DNA from 3 places in the Rhodococcus sp. no. 34 genome. Region 1 is predicted to be linked to each of the others. Evidence: riboswitches for the same ligand, from Rfam matches in the RefSeq annotation. Region 1 holds a riboswitch; each other region holds the start of a gene.
What was found. A riboswitch is a leader RNA that binds a small molecule or an ion and turns the genes downstream of it on or off. The one in region 1 is predicted to bind thiamine pyrophosphate.
Positions count from the first base shown of each region.

Region 2: linked by a shared signal. The riboswitch ahead of thiO (glycine oxidase ThiO) and the one ahead of ACYP01_RS18055 (3-oxoacyl-ACP reductase) in region 1 are both predicted to bind thiamine pyrophosphate.
Region 3: linked by a shared signal. The riboswitch ahead of ACYP01_RS05180 (TenA family protein) and the one ahead of ACYP01_RS18055 (3-oxoacyl-ACP reductase) in region 1 are both predicted to bind thiamine pyrophosphate.

Region 1 covers NZ_BAAILK010000041.1:127,288-134,474, reverse strand. The annotation lists gene recO (DNA repair protein RecO) at 1-725, opposite strand, end outside; gene ACYP01_RS18070 (TetR/AcrR family transcriptional regulator) at 822-1,571, shown strand; gene ACYP01_RS18065 (AurF N-oxygenase family protein) at 1,568-2,557, opposite strand; gene ACYP01_RS18060 (DoxX family protein) at 2,660-3,100, opposite strand; TPP riboswitch at 3,239-3,332, shown strand; gene ACYP01_RS18055 (3-oxoacyl-ACP reductase) at 3,350-4,114, shown strand; gene ACYP01_RS18050 (LLM class flavin-dependent oxidoreductase) at 4,114-5,394, shown strand; gene dinB (DNA polymerase IV) at 5,391-6,704, opposite strand; gene ACYP01_RS18040 (MarR family winged helix-turn-helix transcriptional regulator) at 6,827-7,187, shown strand, end outside.
Region 2 covers NZ_BAAILK010000041.1:486,477-493,663, reverse strand. The annotation lists gene ACYP01_RS19695 (serine/threonine-protein kinase) at 1-783, opposite strand, end outside; gene ACYP01_RS19690 (glutamate ABC transporter substrate-binding protein) at 791-1,777, opposite strand; gene ACYP01_RS19685 (hypothetical protein) at 1,792-3,153, opposite strand; gene ACYP01_RS19680 (NUDIX hydrolase) at 3,312-3,956, shown strand; gene ACYP01_RS19675 (hypothetical protein) at 4,049-4,180, opposite strand; gene thiE (thiamine phosphate synthase) at 4,429-5,124, opposite strand; TPP riboswitch at 5,151-5,297, shown strand; gene thiO (glycine oxidase ThiO) at 5,297-6,376, shown strand; gene thiS (sulfur carrier protein ThiS) at 6,373-6,588, shown strand; gene thiG (thiazole synthase) at 6,581-7,187, shown strand, end outside.
Region 3 covers NZ_BAAILK010000019.1:96,744-103,930, forward strand. The annotation lists gene ACYP01_RS05155 (Type 1 glutamine amidotransferase-like domain-containing protein) at 1-17, shown strand, start outside; gene ACYP01_RS05160 (hypothetical protein) at 75-401, opposite strand; gene ACYP01_RS05165 (GNAT family N-acetyltransferase) at 976-1,245, shown strand; gene ACYP01_RS05170 (MFS transporter) at 1,407-2,633, shown strand; gene ACYP01_RS05175 (carboxylesterase/lipase family protein) at 2,626-4,194, opposite strand; TPP riboswitch at 4,299-4,394, shown strand; gene ACYP01_RS05180 (TenA family protein) at 4,382-5,125, shown strand; gene ACYP01_RS05185 (ABC transporter substrate-binding protein) at 5,125-6,153, shown strand; gene ACYP01_RS05190 (ABC transporter permease) at 6,131-6,934, shown strand; gene ACYP01_RS05195 (ABC transporter ATP-binding protein) at 6,943-7,187, shown strand, end outside.

The DNA.
Region 1 (7,187 bases):
CGCTCGATCAGCGGCAACGTCCGCAATTGGCGCTCGAGATGCCACTGCAGGTGTGCCGCGACCAGTCCGCTGGCTTGCGTCCGCAGCGTCGCGGGCGCCGAATCGGTACCCTCCCACTCCCCTCGGAGCAGGGCTTCCATCAAGTCGAGCACTCCGGGCGACGGCGTCGCAGCACCCGCCGGGCGGCAATAGGTACACACGGCTCCGCCTGCGGCGACATGAAAGGCCCGGTGCGGTCCAGGAGCACTGCAGCGGGCGCACTCTTCGAGGGCAGGCGCCCAACCCGCATAGCCCATGGCTCTCAACAAGAACGCGTCGAGCACGAACTCGACCGGTCGTGCCTGCTCGGCGATCGCACGCAGTGCTCCCACCGTCAATCGCTGAAGCTGCGGGGCCGGCGCGCGTTCCTCGCCGGCCAACCGCTCGGCAGTTTCGAGTACGGCGCAGGCCGTGGTGTACCGGCTGTAGTCGTCGACGATGTCGGTGGCGAATGCGTCGACCGTCTGCACCTGAGTGATGATGTCGAGATTCTTGCCCGGAAGTAGTTGCACGTCGATGTGAGCAAACGGTTCGAGTCTGGCACCGAATTTGGAGTTGGTTCGGCGGACACCTTTGGCCACGGCACGTACCAACCCGAACTGACGGGTGAGCAACGTGACGATGTGGTCGGCTTCGCCCAGTTTGTGCAGGCGCAGCACCACCGCCGTGTCTCGATACAACCTCACTCGACCAGTGTCCCACGTTGTACCGACGACCGATCCCGATGCCGCGCCCGATGACAAGTCGGAAACACGGCAGGCCCGTCCGGATAGACTGGCGCGATGCCGAGCGACGCAATTGTGCAACCTGTCACTGCAGAGTTGACCGGTCGCGAAGCGCGGTGGGAGCGACACAACTCCGAGCGTCAGAAACGGATACTCACCTCGGCGGTCGAACTGATCGAAGAGCGTGCGGCAGGTGCCGAGGTGTCCGTCCAGCAGATCGCCGATCGTGCCGGCCTCGCCAAGTCGGTGGTGTACCGCCAATTCAGCGGCCGAGACGACCTCGATCGACGAGTGCGAGCGTTCGTGCTCGGCCAATTTGCGGCGGCCCTGGATGCTTCGATGAGCATTTCGGTAGGCACTCTCGACCAGATCCTGACCCGAACCATCAGCGCCGTCGCCGAGTGGATCACCGAGCATCCGCGGATTCACGAGTTCATGGGTACCGGCCCCACCGACTACGACGACGAGAGCATCGACGCGATCAGCAGTCTGAAGGCCACAATCGCCGACTCCGCCCGCACCACTATCACCGAAGTCGGTCGATCCGTGGGGATCGACTCCTCACCCTTCGATTCACTACCGTTCGCAGTGGTGACAATGGTCGAGGGCACGCTCACCCACTGGGTCCGAAGCACCGATCCGAAACCGAGCCGCGAAGAGATCGTCGCCGACCTCGCGAAATACACCTGGTACATGTTCGACGGCGTTGCCCGCTCGAGCGGACTACAGATCGATCCCCATGTCGAATTGTCCACGCTCATAGCCGAGCTGGTGTCCTCCGACGGAGGAACTTCGCGGCCGGACTAGATCCGGGTCTTGTCGGAACGCTTCGGCTCGCCGCGGTAGCGGGCGTAGTCGCCGTCGATGCGCAGCTTTCGCCACGCACGCTTCGACACCGGATTCATCAATCCGAGTTCGTCTGCCAGGGCTCGCATTTCGCCGAAGTAGTTACCCAGGATGCGGCGTGAATGCGGGCTCCCCCAGAAGGCGCTCTTCATCACCTCGTCCGGGATTCCGAATTCTTCGGCGAATTCCTTTGGCGGTGACATGATTTCACCCGCAAGCCAACGCATCGCGCCGGGGAAGGCGACCGATGTGATGGCTCGACTCGTACGACTGAGTCTGGGGACGTGATTGCGCAGGAACTCGTGAGCAAACGAGATGTGTCTCGCTTCTTCGGCGATGTGGATCTCCATGGTGCGGAGCATCGCCGGCGGCGTGTCCTTACCCTCACGGATGAGATCCTTCTGGAAGTGGTCGATCGGTTCTTCACCAGCCAGAATGCCGATGAAGAAGATGACCGGGAACTTTGCTCCCAGCACTCCGATGATCGGCGACAGTCGCCGGAACATCGGACGCATACCCGGCACGTCGATGTCCATGCGATTGACGAGTTCCTGGAACATCTGGATGTGATTGCACTCTTCGGTCATCTCGTGCAGGCAGTACCGGAACTCAGGCGACTGGTTGGGTAGCGCCATGATGTATTGCAGCATTCCCCGGATCAAGATGCTCTCGAAGGCCGAACCCACCTTGGTCACGTTCGCCTGACGCCACATTCCCATGGCGATTCGACGCTCCAACGACTGATCCTGGTACCACTGCGTCGCCCCGAGGGGGTCCGACACGGACGAGAGCACCCATCTCGGATCATGCGGATCGATCGCGAACTCTGGTGAATCCCAGTCGATGTCGAGATAGGGATCGAAACTGCGGGCAACTGAGCCCTCGGACAAAGTCTGCAGTACCTGGTGGTACGGCTTTTCCACTTCGATCGACGCTGACCGAGCCATCGGTGTCTCCTCACGGCCAGTCCGTCGATTGCAGTCGACGGACTTGAATGAGGTCAAACATAATGGGACACCGCGTCCCACGCAACCCCCCCGGGGCCTATTTCAGGCCCGACGCAGCGGGATGATCTCGCGAACCTTCTCGTCCCGGAGATACAGTCCCGCCCACATGACGATTCCGGTGTAGACGGCAAACAGGGTCGTGCTCAGCAGAGGCTGTTCAGCTCGAAGGTTGGTCAACACCGCTCCCCCCAGGTAACCGGTGAGCAGAATCGCGCCGAGTATCGACGTTCGCGGAATCACGTACAGCGCAAGGCAGATCAGTTGCACCACCCCAGCCGTCAATGCCAGCGAGTCCGGCAACCCAAGTTCAGCCGACGCATCCTTGACTGTCTGAAGGTTGAGAATGTGGATGATGCCGTCGAAGAGCATGAAAACGACGAACAGCCCACTCAGGACGTATCCGAGCTTGCGAGCCGTGGCCGAAGGTGTCGTCGTCGTGGCGTTACCGGAAACAGTTTCGTTGTGGACGGGCTGGGTGGTCATCGGAATCTCCTGGGGCGAAGGCGAGCGGCCGGTTGCCACTTCGCTTGCAATTACGACTCCCGAGCGATCGAAAACTCATCGCGCCGGCCGTTACAACGCACCCGGCGTTCAGGACGATTCACCTCACGTGGTCTGATGGTCGGTGACACGGGGTGCCGAAAAAGTCGGCTGAGATCAGACCCGATGAACCTGACCAGTTAGCACTGGCGGAGGGATGTCGACATGACCGAACAGCAATTTCAGCGCGCATTGAACCTGGACGAGCAGATCGTTCTGATCACCGGTGGCGCCCGCGGGCTCGGCGCCGCACTGAGCCGAGCATTCTCCCGCTCGGGGGCCCGGGTGATCGTGAACTACAACAAGAGCCGTGACACCGCCGAGACCCTGGTCACCGAACTGGGTGAGGATCGCACCTTCGCAGTCCAGGCGGACGTGACGGACCGCAGTTCCGTCGACCAGTTGTTCTCCGCTGCACGCGAGAGATTCGACGCACCGATCTCGACCGTGGTCGACAATGCACTGGTCGACTTCTCGTTCAACGGCGATGCACGGCCGAACGCGGACACGATCACCTGGGCCGACTTCGACTCTCAACTACGCGGAGCTGTTGCCGGAACACTCAATACCACCCAGGCAGCGCTACCAGGCATGCGCGAACTCGGCTTCGGCCGAATCATCACTGTCGGAACCAATCTGGTCCAGAATCCGGTAGTTCCGTACCACGACTACACCGCTGCCAAGGCCGCACTGTTGGCACTGACACGGACGCTGTCCGCCGACCTCGGTCCGGACGGGATCACAGTCAACATGGTCTCGGGCGGCTTGCTCCGCACCACCGATGCGAGCGCCGCAACACCGGAAGCCGTGTTCGACATGATCGCGGCAAGCACTCCCCTGCGCCGAGTCACCACGCCGGACGAATTTGCCGACGCTGCACTCTTTTTCGCCTCCCCATGGTCGCGGGCCGTGACCGGCCAGAACCTGGTTGTCGACGGCGGACTCGTCAAGAACTGATGGGCGCACAACTGCGGATAGGTGCGTTCCTGCTCGGTTGCGGACATCACAGTGCGGCATGGCGTCATCGCGACTCACCGGTCGAAAGTCTCGGCGACATCACGTATTACGAGTCGCTCGCCCAGATCGCCGAACGCGGCAAGCTGGACGCCGTCTTCTTCGCTGACGGTCACAGTGTTCGCGAACCCGAGTCGGGTGCGTCGTGGTTTCTCGAGCCGATCACCGCATTGACTGCCATGGCACGAGCGACAGCGGACATCGGCCTGGTGACCACCATTTCCACCACTTTCTACACGCCGTTTCACGCGGCGCGACTGTTGGCCTCGCTCGACCACATCAGCGGCGGACGGGCCGGCTGGAACGTCGTGACCTCGATGTTCGACCAGGAGGCGCGCAACCACGGACTCGAGGCGATGCCCGATCACGCATCCCGATACGAACGAGCCGACGAATTTGTCGAAGTGGCCCTCGCATTGTGGGATTCATGGTCGGAAGACGCGCTGATTCTCGACCGGTCGGGGCGTTTTGCCGACGCAAACAGGATTTCTCGAATCGATCACGACGGCAAACATTTTCGGGTGGACGGGCCGTTGACGGTTCCGCGCTCCCCGCAAGGCCGGCCGGTGTTGTTCCAGGCCGGGGCGTCCGAGCAGGGCCGCGATCTGGCGGCGCGTCGCGCCGAGGCAATCTATTCGGTTGCCTACGACTTACCCAGCGCACAGGCCTACTACGCGGACGTGAAATCGAGAATCGAGCGAGCCGGCCGGGATTCGAACTCTGTCGCCGTGATGCCGGGACTGGTCACCTACGTCGGCAGCACCGTCGCCGAGGCCAGGGCGAAGAAGGCCGAACTCGATCTCCTGCTGCCCACCGAACAGTCGATACGCCAACTCTCGTTGTTCACCGGACAGGATTGCGAGAACTGGGATCTCGACGGGCCCGTGCCCCCGTTGCCTCCACTCGAAGCGTTCACCGGGCCGCAGGGACGCTACGCCACTATTTTGCGGATCGTCGAGAAGGACGCACCGACTGTGCGGGAGCTCCTCGGGACGCTCGCTGCGGGTGGTGGTCACGCAACGATGATCGGAACACCGGAGTCGATTGCCGACGAGATGGGGTCCTGGTTGAACGGCCGCGGTGCCGACGGTTTCAATCTGATGCCGCCGACCTATCCGCAGGGTCTGGAAGATTTTGTCGATCACGTGATTCCGGTGCTGCAGGCGCGTGGGTTGTTCCGTCGCGAATACGAGGGAGCGACTCTGCGAGAAAACCTCACCTAGTCCGGCAGTAGCGGCACCGACAGGTCCGGATCGCGTCCCAGGAGCACTCCCCTCGTGAGGGCCGCGGAGCCGAACTTCTTCCGGACAATGTCCATTGCCGAGTCGAGGGCGGCAGTGTCCGGACCCGCGAATCCTGGACCGTCGAAGGGCAATTCGAGTTGTTCGGCGCCGTCCCGATCCAGGTTGGAGACAGCGACACCGATCAACGTGATGCCCTTGTCCGCGATCATCGGTATCGCTTCGTCCAGCAGCACCATCGAGGCGCTCAGCAATTCCGCTGTGTCGGCGGTGGACCGGCGCAGCGTGTGAGATCGAGTTGCCCGCGTGAAATCCGCGAAGCGGAGCCGGAGCGTGACCGTGCGCCCCGTCCGCTGCGCCGAACGCATGCGTCGACTGACACGGTCGACAAGGGACATCAACGACGCATCGAGTTCTGCGCGGGGATGGGATCCGCGACCCAGCGCATGCTGAGCACCCATCGAACTGCGGCCACGATAGGCGCGGACGGGGCGCGGATCTCGATTGTGTGAGAGTGCGTAGAGATGGCGACCGGCGCCGCCCCCGAGAATCGAGACGATCGAGGATTCGTCGTGCCGAGCGATGTCACCCACCGTCACGATGTCGAAGTTTCGCAGCTTCTGGGCCGTGATCTTGCCGACGCCCCACAGCTTCTCGACCGGCAAGGGATGCAGGAACTCGGTCTCGCCCTCCGGCGGCACTCGCAGCAATCCGTCGGGTTTCGCGAATGCACTGGCGACCTTGGCCAGGAACTTGGTGCGTGCGATTCCGACCGTGATCGGTAGTCCGACCTGCTCGGCCACATCGCGTCTGAGGTTGGCTCCGATCTGCAGCGGGTTTCCCACGATCTTGGCGAGCCCGCCGACCTCGAGAAAGGCCTCGTCTATGGAGATTCCTTCGACCAGCGGCGACGTGTCGTGAAAGACGTCGAACACGTCTTTGCTCGCCTGCGAGTACGCCGACATTCGCGGAGGGACGACTATCGCCTGAGGACACAGTGATCGGGCCTGACCACCGCTCATGGCTGTGCGAACCCCGAACGCCTTGGCCTCGTAGCTTGCCGCCAAGACCACCCCACCACCGACGATGACCGGCCTGCCGGCCAGAGTCGGGTCGTCGCGTTGCTCGACTGATGCGTAGAACGAATCGAGGTCCGCATGCAGGATTGTTGCGTCACCTGTGGACCGACCACCGCCAGAATGATTACCGCCAGAATGATTACCGCCGGAACGAGTATCGCCGGGGTGCTCACCTGGCGTTTCTTGGTCCAGCGGTTCATATGACACGAACATATGTTCCCATGACCCACCGACACTGCGTAAGGTTCGGAAATAGATTCCATGGAATTAATCACGAATCGGGCGTACGGTGAGAAAATGATTCCACGGAATGCATATCGGTTCTGAGTCTGCTCTTGACCAGATCAGCCCTGAGCAGGCACTTCGACAACCTCGTCCGCTTCGAAACCGAACTGTGGACGGCCGTCGACCAGCGACTCCGAATCGAGCACGACCTGCCACTGAGTCGATTCGAGCCGATGCAGATCATCGACAGGCTCGGCTCCTGTCGGGTCTTCGACATCGCCGAGGCCCTCGCGATCACCGTCGGTGGCACGAGCAAGCTGGTGGATCGAATCGAAGCGGCTGGACACTGCCGTCGAAAATCCAATCCCACCGACAAACGATCCTCACTCATCGAGTTGACTCCCGAGGGCAATGAGCTGTTGCGGCGGGCGAAGGCAACGTTCGACGGCGAATTGGAGCGCCGTCTCGGTT
Region 2 (7,187 bases), 360 kb from region 1:
GATTGCCTGCTCGATCGGCATGTGCTTGCCGTCCGGGAATTCGGCCAGCACCTCTCGCAATGATCGCCCACCCACGTACTCCATGACGATGTACCCCATGGGTGTGCCGTCCGGGCGTGGATGCTCGACGAAGTTGAAGATCTTGACGATGCTGGGGTTGGCGACCTCGGCGAGGAACTGACGCTCGGCCACCGCAACGGCTTGCGCTTCGGAATCACCGAAATGCAAGAGCCCCTTGAGAACTACCCACCTGTCGCTGACATTGCGATCGATCGCGAGGTAGATCCATCCCAGGCCGCCGTGCGCGATGGGCCCTTGAACCTCGTATTGACCGGACACCAATTCGCCCTCTTCGAGGAGTGGGCGGAAGTCGAAAGTGGAACCGCACTTGGGGCAGGTGCCGTGCTGAGTTGCCTTGGTGCTTGCGCTCTTACGACCGACTGGTTCGTTGCATTTCCAACAGAACCGTTTCCGCTCGGGGACGGTCGGGTCACTCATCACCGCAGATGCGGGGTCGATCTGAGGGACGGGGGGAACCTCGACCAGGCCGCCGCCGAGGCGCAGCTTTCGTCCCGACCGGCTGCGGCGGGATCGAGTGGAGCGGCCGGTCGGGGAGGAGGATGCGGACGGCGTGGTTCCTCGTATCTGGGCCGAGGTCGGTTCGAGACGCTCGTAGGCGCCCGTGGCTTCGGGCTCGGGCCGCTCGTAGGCGCCGGTGGCTTCGGGTTCGGGACGCATGGAAGCCTGCGTGGCGTCGGGCTCGGGGCCGGTTTCTTCGGTCATGTCAGCCTCAATCCCGGTAGACGGCCGGCGGGGGACCGGGCGAAGGACCGAGGACGCTGAGCCAGCGGTCGTAGATACGGTTCCAGGTCCCGTCGCTCCGGATCCGATCCAGTGTTCCGTTGACGAATCGGACCAAGTCGGGGTTGTCCTTGTTCACTCCGATTCCGTACGGTTCGACGCCCAGTGAGCCACCGACCATCATCAGATACGGGTCTTGCGAGGCGAGGCCCGCGAGGATCGTGTCGTCGGTGCTGATCGCGTCCACCTGCCCCTGTTGGAGGACGACGAGGCAGTCGGACCACATCGGGACGGTGACGACGGTGGCTTCGGGTTGGAGTTGCTGGATTCGAGTGGCCGAGGTCGTTCCCCGGGCAGCGCAGACCCGCTTGCCTGCGAGGTCGTCGATGCCGCGGACGGATGACCCCTGCAAGACCTGAATTCGTTGTTCAGCGGAGAAGTACTGCGTCGAGAAGTCGACCTTCTCGCGCCGCTCGCACGTGATGGTCATGGTCTTGACGACCACGTCGACCATCGATTCCTGGAGTGCGGCGATCCGATCGTCCGACGTCAGGATTCGGTACTCGATCTTCTCCGGGTCACCGAGCAGATCTCGGGCGATTTCGCGGGCGATGTCCACGTCGAAACCCTCGAGGCGCCCGGTGGCCGGATCGCGAAAGCTCATGAGGTTGGAACCGGTGTCCAGGCCCACGATCAGCCGCCCGCGGGCGCGGATGGCGTCGAGGCTCGGCGTGGGTGGCTGCGGAGATGCGTCTGCGGGGGTGGGCCGCAGGCTCGCGGTGAGGTTGGTGCACGACGCGGTAGTCGTCGGTGTCGGGCTGGGAGCGATGGTGGCCTCGGCCGGCAGCGGCGGTTCCGTGTACGACGTGGCGCCTGCGTTGTCCAAGTCTTCGGCTCGATCCGCACCGCAACCGGCGAGCACCAGCATGGCCGCTGCCAGAACCGCGACACATACGGCCGGGCTCTTCCTCCGCATCACCGGTACTCCCGTCACTGATACTCCCGCAGTCGAGGCCAGAATCCGATGAAGATTCCGGCAACTCCGAGAACTGCCAATACAGACATGCCCGGTGCAGAGGCAGCCAACACCCGGGAGGCGTACGAGACGTCGGACCGAAGATTCGTGCGCGAATCCACGATTCCCTGCCAGAGTTCGTGATCGAGCTTTCCGTACTCCGCGGCCGAATCGTGTTCTCCGGCGCCGATGGTGATGGCTGCGGCGGACGTGAAGTCGCCGTTTCCGAGACGGTCGTACATGCGCGTGTGCGCAGCCACCCACTGCTGGCGCGAGTCGAGTGCGGCGGTCAGCACTTCGCTGTTCACTCGGGCGCGTTCGTCGCTTTGCAGGCCCTCGAGGATGTCCCGCAGAGCATCGACCTTGCGGGTGAACGTCACGTTGTCCTCGGCGGTCGAATCCCGCCTCGCCAGCGTGAGGGTTTCCACGGTGCGTGCTTGCTGAGCCATGATTCGTGCCTCGGTCAGTTCGTGCAGTGGCTCGGCCCCGGCGTCGAGCGCGCGCCCGGTGGCCAGTGCGGAGACCAGTCCGACCGTGAGCAGCCACAGCAGAGCTGCAGCGACCGCGAGCGAGGCAAGGATCAACCCGAGATTGAAGCGTCGGCGACTCTTGCGGGAGAAGTACATCTGTGTCGCCACCAGCGCGCACAGCACGAAGACGAACGCCACGATCGGCCACCACGGTGGAGTCTCGAAATCGCGCTGTACTTGGGAGACCAGCGTCTCCTGCGAGGCGTGCAGTTGCTGGGCCATCGGCAGCAGCGAGGTCTGCATCAACTGCGAGGCCTCGCTCAAATATGCTGCCCCGACCGGGTTTCCGACGCGATTGTTCGCCCGTGCAGTTTCGACCAGCCCGGTGTAGACGGAGAGGTCGGTCGAGATGGTGGTCAAGGCGCTGTGACCGGCAAGATCGGTCGAGTCGAGACCGGCCGACGCCTGGACGATCTCCGCAGAGGCCTCACCGATCGACTGCGTGTATCGGTCGCGGACTTCGGCGGGTTCGAGGCCGCCGGAGATGAAGGCGGTGGCCGCGGCGGCGTCTGCCAAGGACAACGCACTGTAGAGATTCTGGGCCGAGTTGGCGAGAGGCTCGGTTTCGACGAGGAGGAGGTCGAGGTTCGCCTGGCGGTTCTCGATCGCTGCGGCGGCGAGGAGTCCGGCGATCAAAGTGATCGCGATCAGGATCAGTCCGACGACGGTCAACCGGCCAGGCGTCGAGGACATGAAGGCCTGCAGTTCGCGCCGCAGAAGTGCCTGCTCGTCCTCCGCCGACACTGATGTGGCCTCGGAGGGCGGCAGCGACCGGGGTTCGATGGACGGGACGACACGGTCGACCATCGAGCACCTCACTTCGCTGTAGGCGGGCTACCGAGAAATGATGCCGCCGAGAAATGATTCAGGGCATCTTCGCGAGCATATAAGCATCACCTACACCTGGAGCAGTTTGAAACGGTTAGTGTGGGACAACGGCGAGAGCAGGCGGAGCGAGGTAGTCGATGCGTGGTGACGGTGACGGTTGGTCCATCGGATCGGACGGTACTCGGCATTGGGGTAAACACGGAGCTGCAGGACTGCTTCTGCGTGCCCCCGATTCGGACGGATCACCCATGGTCTTGCTGCAGCATCGTGCGGCGTGGAGCCATCAGGGCGGAACGTGGGCACTGCCCGGCGGAGCGCGGGACTCACACGAGAGCACGACGCACGCTGCCGTCCGGGAAGCACACGAAGAAGCAGGTATCGCCGAGGACGCCGTCCGTGTTCGCGGGGAAGTAGTGACGATGCGCGCCGAGAGCGGGTGGACTTACACCACCGTCGTGGCTGACGCGGCGCATCCACTGTCGACGGTTGCCAATGGTGAGAGCACCGAGTTGCGGTGGGTACGCGAAGCCGACGTCGACTCACTGCCGCTGCATCCGGGCTTCGGTTCCTCATGGCCCGACCTCCGGACCGAGCCTGTTGTGGCCGTGGACGGCGATCCGCACACCGTCGTGCTCGAGGACGGCGGATTCGGATGGTTGTCGGGTAGTTCCCACCACGGCAGTGACCAGGCAGGCAGCGACCAGGCAGGCAGCGACCAGGCACGCGGTGACCAGGCAGGCAGCGACCAGAACCTGTCCGAGGCGAGCAGTACCCAGTCGTAGCAGTCGAGTCTTCGCAGTTCGTACACAGCAGAAGGGCCGGACTCCTCGGGAGTCCGGCCCTTCGGTGTTTCGGTCGTCGACCGAAACGAGGCTCAGCTGAGCGAGTTCAGCGCCGTGATGAAGCTGACCGCGGTGATACCGAGCTTGAGCAGCTCGCTGATCTTGCCGAGGTTCAGGTCTTCGAGCGATTCGGTGCTGAGCGAGCCGGTGTCGAGGGATCCCATTTAGTGCTCCTAGGTTCAGTTAGTAACTGGAGGTAAACTACAACAAACCGAATGGGATGTGACACGCAATCGAAGCAACTGTGAGCAAGATCACTTAATCCGACTTTTCGGACATCCAATCGCACCTAGGAACTGGGAGTTTGTTGTCTGATCGGACAACTTCCGTTCACAATTCGAGTCAGGCGTGCTGACCCGTAACTGTGCGGAAATCGCCCGGCAAACACTTGACGAACGCCAGTTACCGGCTTTCAGCGCCCAGCGACGGCTGCGGCGAGGCGTTGCGCGGCCGCCTGGGGGTCCGATGCTTGCGTGATTGCACGCACGACGACGATGCGCGTGGCGCCGGCATCGAGCAGCTCTGGCAGACGTTCCTCGTCGATGCCGCCGATCGCAAACCAGGGCCGCGGCGGTGCGGCGTCGGCGGTCGATCGAACCAGTTCCAAACCGGACGCACTTCGATTCGGTTTGGTCGGTGTCGCCCAGACCGGCCCGGTACAGAAGTAGTCGACGCCCTCCTCGATGGCGGCCAGACTCGCCTGCGCGCGACTGCTCGTCGAACGGCCGATGACGACGTCTTCACCGACAACGGTTCGCGCGTAGGGGACGGGAATGTCGTTCTGGCCGAGGTGGAGGATGTCGGCGCCGGAAGCCATCGCGAGATCCGCGCGATCGTTGACGGCCAACAATGCGCCGTGGCGTCGCGCTGCGGTCGCGAGAATGCCCAGCGCCACCAGTTCGTCCTTGGCCTCGAGCGGGCCGAACTCGCGCTCACCGGCAGAGCCTTTGTCACGCAATTGGATGATGTCGACTCCGCCGGACAATGCTGCCTCGGCGAACTGCGCGAGGTCGCCTTTCTCGCGGCGCGCGTCGGTGCACAGGTACAGCCGTGCTGCTGCCAGGCGCTCGCGCCGGTCGATGTCGTTACTGGGATGTGTGGGGTGCACGGAGCAAACGGTAGCCTCTAGGGAGCAAGGTTCGACACGGGAGTCCTGAAACGTCGTCGTCACTTTTTGTCGTGACTGCGAGGTTCGTTGGGCTGAGAGGGGATCGCGACCAGATCCCGACCGTCAGACCTGACCCGGATCATGCCGGCGCAGGAAGTGGAGGTGGAGTTTCGTGAGTACACACGCTCGTACGGTGTCGGTTGTCGGCGGCGGTGTCATCGGTCTCGCTATCGCGTGGCGAGCAGCCCGCGACGGGTGGGCCGTTCGGTTGTACGACCCGTCCATTGGATCAGGTGCTTCGTGGGTGGCGGGCGGAATGCTTGCCCCGCTTTCCGAAGGCTGGCCGGGTGAAGAAACCGCGTTGACAATCGGTGCAGCGTCCCTGGAACGGTGGCCGACGTTCGGTGAGGAGCTCGGAAAATTCGGGCAATCGGTCTTCACCGCGGACAGCTCGCTGACGGTTGCACTCGATGCTGCCGACGCGCAGGACCTGCAGACCATCGCCGAGTGGGTGAGCTCGCAGGGGCACGAACTCGAAGTTCTCGGTCGCGCGCGCATCCGTGAACTCGAACCGATGCTGGGCCGGGGCATCCGGTCGGGGTTGATGGCTGTTGGTGAGTCCGCCGTCGACAACAGACTTCTGCTGGCGGCGTTGCAGAAGGCCTGTGCGGAATCCGGCGTCGAATTGATCGCGCGGGCCGTCGGCGACCTCGCCGAACTCGATACCGATCAGATAGTGCTCACCGCCGGTATCGCGTCACCCAAGCTGTGGCCCGGGCTACCGGTACGCCCGGTCAAGGGCGAAATCCTTCGCTTGCGCAGTAGGCCTGGAGTCACCCCGGCGCCCAGCCGTACCATCCGTGGCAGCGTCCACGGCCGGCCCGCCTACCTCGTCCCGCGCGGTGACGGAATCGTCGTCGGCGCAACACAATACGAGTCCGGCGAGGATACACAGGTCACGATGGCCGGCGTACGGGACCTGATCAACGACGCCGAGGCCCTGATGCCGGCGATCGGCGAATACGAACTGTACGAGTGCGCGGCAGGTCTGCGTCCCATGACGCCGGACAACCTGCCGTTGATCGGGCGCGTGTCCGATCGTGTTGTCGTCTCCACCGGGCACGGCCGCAACGGAGTCCTGCTGACGCCCGTCACCGCCGATGCGACGGTCGCGTTGCTGAACGGCACATCTTTGGTCGAGGTAAAAGGAACCGAACCCGAGCGGTTCGCAGTAGCTAAGGAAAATTCATGAGTGAGCAGGTCCCGATCGGGATCACCGTCAACGGCGAAGATCTCGAGTTCGATCGAGCAGTCACGGTGACCGAACTTCTGACGCACCTCGAGTTGCCGAGCAAAGGCATCGCCGTCGCCGTCGACGGTGCGCTCTTTCCTCGCGGGCGTTGGGACGAATCCGTCGGACGTGGTTGGGAAATCGAGATCCTCACGGCGGTGCAGGGTGGCTGAGCAGGACCTTCTCACTATCGCGGGCCGCAGTTTCGGTTCCCGGCTCATCACGGGGACAGGCGGCGCCGCCAACCTTGCGGTGCTCGAGGAAGCGCTTGTCGCCTCCGGTACCGAACTGACCACCGTCGCGATGCGGCGAGTCGACGCGGCCGGCGGCACCGGCGTTCTGGACCTGCTTCGTCGCCTCGGAATCGAACCGTTGCCGAACACCGCCGGGTGTCGAGGCGCCGCCGAAGCGGTCCTGACGGCGCAGTTGGCACGCGAAGCGCTCGAGACGAACTGGGTCAAACTCGAAGTCATCGCCGACGAGCGGACTCTGCTGCCCGACGCAATCGAACTCGTCTCCGCCGCAGAACAATTGGTGGACGACGGATTCACCGTCCTGCCGTACACGACGGACGATCCGGTGCTGGCGCTTCGCCTCGAAGAGGTCGGCTGCGCGGCAGTCATGCCGCTCGGTTCACCCATCGGGACAGGGCTGGGTATCGCGAATCCGCACAACATCGAGATGATCGTCGAGCGCGCCGGTGTGCCCGTCATCCTCGACGCCGGAATCGGAACGGCCAGCGACGCCACCCTTGCCATGGAGTTGGGCTGCG
Region 3 (7,187 bases), on a different contig from region 1:
TACTCGTCGACCGTTGATGTAACGCAGACGGTTGATCTTGACGCAGACTGTGCAGTCGACTCGGCCCGACCGGATCAGCCGTGCTCTGCCACCGCGGTTCCGGCTGCCGGCGACTGACGCTCGAGCCTCGTCCACGCGATCTCCCAGCGCTTGACAGAGACCTCGTCAGCGTCCTCGAGAAGGGCGTCGAGGAGCAGGCGTGGATTTTCGCGCCATGCCAGTTCAGCGGCATGAACTTCCGCAGCCGAGAACAACCCGGAAGCCTCGAGATCACGAATCCATTCGCAGATCTCGCCTCGGTGAATCCGTGCGATGGTCTCGTATCCCAGACCTTCGTCAAGGAAGTCGTACGAAAAAATTGCGGCAAAGTAACTGTTCGACTCACGCTGCCCGAAAATCATGTGCGTTCCTTCCTCGAAGTTGTCCGACGAAGACTCGAAATCGAACCGTTGAGCAGCGACGCCAAAGTTTTTTTGGCGAAGTTGTAACGCTTCTTCTATCCCCGACGATTCAAACGCTAACCCCCCGAGCGGGTCTTTGGGATCACGTCCGAGAAACGATCTGATGACCAACGCAATACCCCTGGGGTTTCCGGCCGCTCGCACCCATCATCGACACGCAACCAGCGCGCCGCTGACCTGCAATTTGCCCGTTTCAGGCCCTCCACTTAATCCATCCGAACAGACGACAAAAAACTTTGTGACCGGTCCCACATATTGGGATGTTTACGATCGTGATGCATATGTATCACCCGTTGTGGGCACAAAAGTACGGGCAAATCGGCACGTACAGACCAGTTTTGTTCGTTCTCCATGGCGACGAAGGTCCCTTGAACGGTCGTCCAGTTGTAGTTGCGCTAAGTAACGGATCCCACGTCGGCAACCGATATTGCGGACGGCCTGCCAGGTAGCGTGCTCCAGAGAACGTAGACGCGGCGCGGCGCAACCGGCCGCCCTTTCGAAACGGAGCCCGAAGATGACCGAGACAGTGGCGCACAATCCCGCGGAAACGCGTTTCGAGATCCGAGTCGACGGCGAACTCGCCGGTTTCGCCGAGTACTCGGACCATTCCGGCGTCCGTGATTTCCACCACACGGTGACCTATCCGCAGTTTCGTGGGCGCGGGCTTGCCGCCATCGTGGTGCGTGAAGCGCTCGATCAGACCCGGAACGAGGGATTGAAGATCCTTCCGACGTGCTCGTACGTCGAGAAGTTTGTTGCGGAGAACCCCGTCTACCAGGCATAACCGAACGAGAACGGCCAGGGAAAAACCAGTCGCGAACCTGCAGACCCCGCTGCTAGCGTCGATGGTGCCGTCGTCGAAATCCTGGGCGGCACCATCTCGGGGAAGGAAAGAACGTGGTCGCCTCAGCAGATCGGCGTCCACCTGCGTCCACGGACGTAGCTATCCCCAGCTATCTCCCTCTCGTACTGGTCAATCTCGCGACGCTGTTCTCGGCGATCGGCAACGGTATCGCCATCGTCGTGCTCCCCTGGCTGGTTCTCGAACGAACCGGTAAGGCTACCGACGCGGCGATAGTTGCCGGCGCAGCAGCCATTCCGCTACTCGTGTCGAGCCTGTTTTCGGGGACATTCGTCGACAAGTTCGGACGCCGTCGAACGTCGATGATTTCCGACGCTCTCTCCGCGATGTCCGTTGCAGCGATTCCGATCATCGCGGCCACCGCGGGCTTGACGATCCCGGTGATCGCGGCGTTGGCAGCACTCGGCGCCGTGTTCGACCCCGCCGGAATGGCGGCGAGGGAGTCCATGCTGCCTGCAGCGACTCGGACCGCCAAGTGGAAGCTCGATCGAACCAACAGTGTGTACGAGGCCAACTTCAACGTCGCGTATCTGATCGGCCCTGGCATCGGCGGTGTCCTCATCGCAACGATCGGAGCGGTGAACACGCTCTGGGTCACGGCGGCAGGTTTTGTGTTCTCGATAGTCGTGGTCGCCTTCATCCGGCTTCCCGGCGCCGGAGTGCCCGAACACGAACACCGTCCGAAATCGATCTGGCACGGCACACTCGACGGTCTTCGGTTCGTCTGGAACAACAAACTGCTGCGCACCCTGGCGCTGATCGACATGGCAGTCGTCGCGCTCTACATGCCTGTGGAGAGTGTCGTGTTCCCGGTGTACTTCACAGAGTTGGATCAACCGGCCCAACTCGGATCGGTGTTGATGGCCTTGGCGATCGGCGGCATCATCGGCTCTCTCGCCTACGCCCCACTGGCGCCGATCATGTCCCGGCGGCTGATCATGATTTTTGCCGTCGCCGTTCTCGGCATAGCGATGCTGGCCATGGCGCTCCTACCTCCGCTGTGGGTGATCCTCGTACTTGCCGGACTGCAGGGCCTCGTCTACGGACCAGTCGGCCCGATCGCCAACTACGCCATGCAGACGCACAGCCCGGAGCACATGCGTGGACGCGTCGTCGGTGTCATGACGTCGACGGCCTACGCCGCAGGCCCGCTCGGCTACCTCGCGGTCGGCCCGCTGCTCGATCAACTCGGAATCGCGTCGACCTTTGTGGCCCTGTCGATTCCGATCATCCTGATCGCCGCAGTATGTGCCTCCCTACCGGTGCTTCGCGAACTCGATCGTCCGCGGCACTCGACCGACGTCAGTTGAACCCCATCACGTCGTTGCCCCAGGCGACGCGCAGTCCGTGATCGGGGTCGCTGACGAGGGTGTCGGCGGAGTCGATCAACAGCGTCGACCGCTTCTCTTCCTCGTACGGCGCCCAGTGCTTCGAGCCGTCGAGGGCCGCCGGCACGGCATGCCTGGCGAAGGCCAACCATCGCCGTTGGATACGGCCGGCCACCTCCATCGCGGCCTTCCGTCCGCCGAGCCAGAACGTGGGGTCGACGTTCAGGGTTCCGAAATTGCCGAATACATAAGGTAATTCGGTCGCGTGGCCCGCGCCGATCCGCGCCGCCTTGAGCATCGGCGTCGCGTGATCGAAGCGGTAGACCCACGTAGGGGAATGCCTGCAGTGCGCGTCGGCGATCCACAGGGTCGGCATGCGAAACGCCGCGTCCCGTGAAAGCGCCAGCGCGCCACTCGGTTTCGCATGGTCAGGGTAAGCCGACATGATCTCGGCAAGTTTGGTCGCCGAGATGTCGGGGTGATCGTCGGCCAGTAATTGGAGCATTGCCTCGACGGACTGCGCACTCACCGGCATCAGCGGAGACTTCATGAACTTGAAGATCGACGCCTCGTCCTTGTTGGAACCGATGATCAGTGGGATTCGGTGCGCGTAACCCTTCTGGAAAGCCGCAACCGGGTAGTGCGGCACCAGATCGCGATCGACAACGGGTGCCATCGCCAAAGTTCCCGGAATCCGGGTCGGAATTTCGTTGACCAAATCATCGCTTGCCTTCACGAGCAGTTCCAGATCTGTGGTCAGCAGATCGCCTGCGTCTTCGGGGTCGATCGAGAGCAGTTCGAGAAACCGCTCTGCAACGGTCTTGGCGCGCTCGGCCCCGTAGACGGAGGTCGCGGGCGGACTCTGGGCAATCGCACGATGGAACAGACCTTCGGCGCTCGGACAGGTCATGAGCGTCGTGATGGATCCTGCGCCGGAGGACTCCCCGAACACGGTCACCGCACTCGGGTCACCACCGAAGGCGTCGATGTTGTCTCGAACCCATTCGAGTGCCGCAATCTGGTCTCGCAGACCACAGTTCGATTCGAAAACAGTATCCGCGGTGGAGAATGCAGACAGGTCCAGGAATCCGAGTGCGCCGACGCGATAGTTGAAGGAGACGAGAACGACGTCGCCGGTTTCAGCCAGATGACGGCCGTCGTAGATCGTTTGGGCGGCGGATCCGAGGCAGTAGGCGCCGCCGTGAATCCACACCATCACCGGTCGCGGCGTGCCGTCGGGTCGCGGGGCCCAGACGTTGATCGACAGGCAGTCCTCGTCGATTTTGAAGGCCCGATCGATCGGAACCGCCGGACTCTGGCCTTGCGGCGCGATCGGCCCGAACTCACGACAGTCGCGCACCCCGTCCCACGGCTGTGTGGGTTGTGGCGCTCGGAACCTCCGCTCACCCACCGGCGCCGCTGCGTAGGGCATGCCCTTCCACGCGAATACACCGCCATCCGGATACCCGCGGGCTTCTCCGCCTCGCGCCCGGATCACCAGAGTTCCGTCCTCGCCGAGATTTGGTCGAACGTCGGTCTCCATGTCTGAATCCCCTCCCGACCCGCGCGTGTGGCAATCAAGACCAAACCTACCAATCTCGGACGGGTGTGCGCCGAGTACGCAACCCCTCGGTGTTAAGGTCGCCTAGTTCTGACACGGGGTGCTCCGCATGGGCGGGGCTGAGAACACACCCGGGAACCTGATCAGGTAATGCTGACGAAGGGATGTCATGGCTACTACGCAGCCTGCATACAATTCTGCCGAAAACTCGGTGGCCACAGCGCCGTCGACGGATCGGTTCACAGATCGACTCTGGGCCGAGACGAAGGCCCTCCGCGAGTCGATCGACTCACTGGAGTTCCTCCGCCGCCTCGGCGACGGAACATTGCCTCTCGACGCGTTCCGCACGTACATCGAGCAAGACAAGCTTTATCTCGAGGGGTATTCGAAAGCGTTGTCCCTGGTCGCGGCCCATGCCCCGGATCCGCAGTCCGCGGGCTTCTGGTCGAATTCCGCGTCCACGGCAGCGACAGTGGAATCTGCGCTTCACGACGGACTTCTCACCGGTGGAATTCTTCCAGCGGGATCGGGAAGGCTCGAGCATTCGCAGGCCTGCCTGGGATACGTCTCGTATCTGACGGCGACTGCAGCAACTGCGCCTTACCCGGTCTCCGCAGCGGCAGTACTCCCCTGCTTCTGGATCTACGCCGAGGTCGGCCGCGATCTTGCCGCTTCAGCGCGCGAGGTACTCGACGCCGATCCGTCGCATCCGTACGCACAGTGGGTCACGACCTACGACGCACCCGAATTCCACGAGTCGGTGGCGCAGGCCCGCGTACTGGTCGATGCTGCGGCCGAAGCTGCCACCGAGACAGAGCGTGAGGCGATGAGTGAAGCATTCCGCATCGCCAGCCGCTATGAGCTGATGTTCTGGGATTCCGCACTCCACCAGCAGCCTTGGCCGGCGTCGTGATGTCGTTTGCGGCGCTGCGCCGCACGCTTGCCACGTCTGCCGCGATCGCAGCCGCGTTCACAGTTCTGACCGGATGCGCCTCTCACACCGGCTCTTCCGACGGGACCATTCGGTTCGCACTCGACTGGACACCGAACACGAACCACACCGGTTTGTACGTAGCACTCCAAGAGGGCTACTTCGAGGACGCCGGCCTGGACGTCTCGATCCTGCCGTACAACAACACCTCGCCCGACACCCTGGTCGATGCCGGCAATGCCGAGTTCGGCATCAGCACACAGAGTCAGGCCACGTTCGCCCGTGCAGCCGGCGCCGCCACGACGTCCGTCATCGCGCCACTTCAGCACCGCGCCACCGGCATCGGCGTGAAGGCGGATCGTGCGGACATCACGCGCCCACGTGATCTCGACGGGAAGACGTACGCCGGGTTCGGTGATCCCGGCGAAGTCGAAACGCTGCAGCAGATCATCCGCAACGACGGCGGGACCGGGAACTTCACGACGGTCACGCTCGGAACTTCCGCGTACGAAGCCGTGTACTCGGGCCAGGCAGACTTCACCGTCTCCTACTTTGCTTGGGAAGGCCTCGAAGCGGAGCGAAACGGAACTCCGATGCGGTACTTCCAGTACACCGATTACGGCTTCCCCGATGCGTATTCGATCGTGATCAACGGCAACCAGCAGTGGTTGAAGGACCATCCCGACGAGGCACGCAAGTTCGTCAAAGCCGTTCAACGCGGATATCAGACTGCTGCCGACAACCCGGACCAGGCCGCGCAGGATCTCATCGACGCGAACCCCGGAGCATTCACCGACGAAGACCTCGTGCGTGAGAGTCAGCGGATGCTCGCCGCCGACTACATGAAAGACGCCAACGGTGTTGTGGGCGCCCAGAATCTCGAAACCTGGTCGGGTTATTCGGGATTCCTCTTCGAGAACGGATTGCTCGCCGGACCCGACGGGAAGCCGTTGACCCAGAAGCCGGACTGGTCGGAGTACTTCACCAATGAGTATCTCGACGCGTCCTGACGTGAGCGGACGGTTGGTCTCGACCATGCGGCGGGCGCTTCCCGCGCTCGCCGTGGTGCTGCTCCTCGTGGCGGCGTGGCAGATCTACGTCGAGATCAGTGGGATTCGGCCGCAAGTACTTCCGTCTCCGGGGCGCGTTCTGTCCCAGGGGTGGGACAACCGCGAGATCATCTCCGGCCACGCCTGGTCGACATTGCAGGTCACGTTGGTCGGCTTCACTGTTTCATTGGTGTTGGCCTGGATTCTTGCTGTGGTCGTGGACTTTTCGCCGTGGTTGTCACGCGCGCTGGTACCACTTTTCGTCGTCTCGCAGACGCTGCCGATCATCGCCATCGCGCCGCTGATGATCATCTGGTTCGGCTTCGGGTTGTTGCCGAAGGTGTTGGTGATCGCCCTTGCGACGTTCTTCCCCATGACCATCGGACTCATCGAGGGATTTGCCGCGGCCGATCGGGAAGCGGGCGCTCTCCTGCGCAGTATGGGCAGCACTCGCTGGCAGGAGTTCCGATACGTTCGCCTTCCTTCGGCAATTCCGCGATTCTTCACTGCCCTGCGCATCGGCATCACGTATGCGGTCGTGGGTGCGGTGTTCTCCGAATACGTCGGCGCTACTTCCGGTTTGGGTATCTACATGAGCACCCAGAAGAACTCCTTCCGCACCGACCTGGTGTTGGCGGCCGTACTGGTGACCGCGTTGATCAGTGTCACGCTGTACTTGCTGACGTTCGCCATCGAGCGCATCGTTGCACCATGGGCGATGAACGAAAGGTCGCGGACATGACTGACCCGATGGTCGAGGATGCAATGGTCGAAATCCAGGACCTGACCAAGAGGTTCGACACGGCCGGAGAATCGCGTCTCGTGCTCGATTCGGTGTCCTTTGGCGCCGACGCGGGCGAATTCGTGTCGGTGATCGGGCCGAGCGGCTGCGGCAAGAGCACGATCTTCAACGTCCTGGCCGGGCTCGAATCCCCGACCGCGGGTTCGGTCCGTGTGGGCACGCGCGCAACGGAATCCGAAGCAGCCGCCGAGGT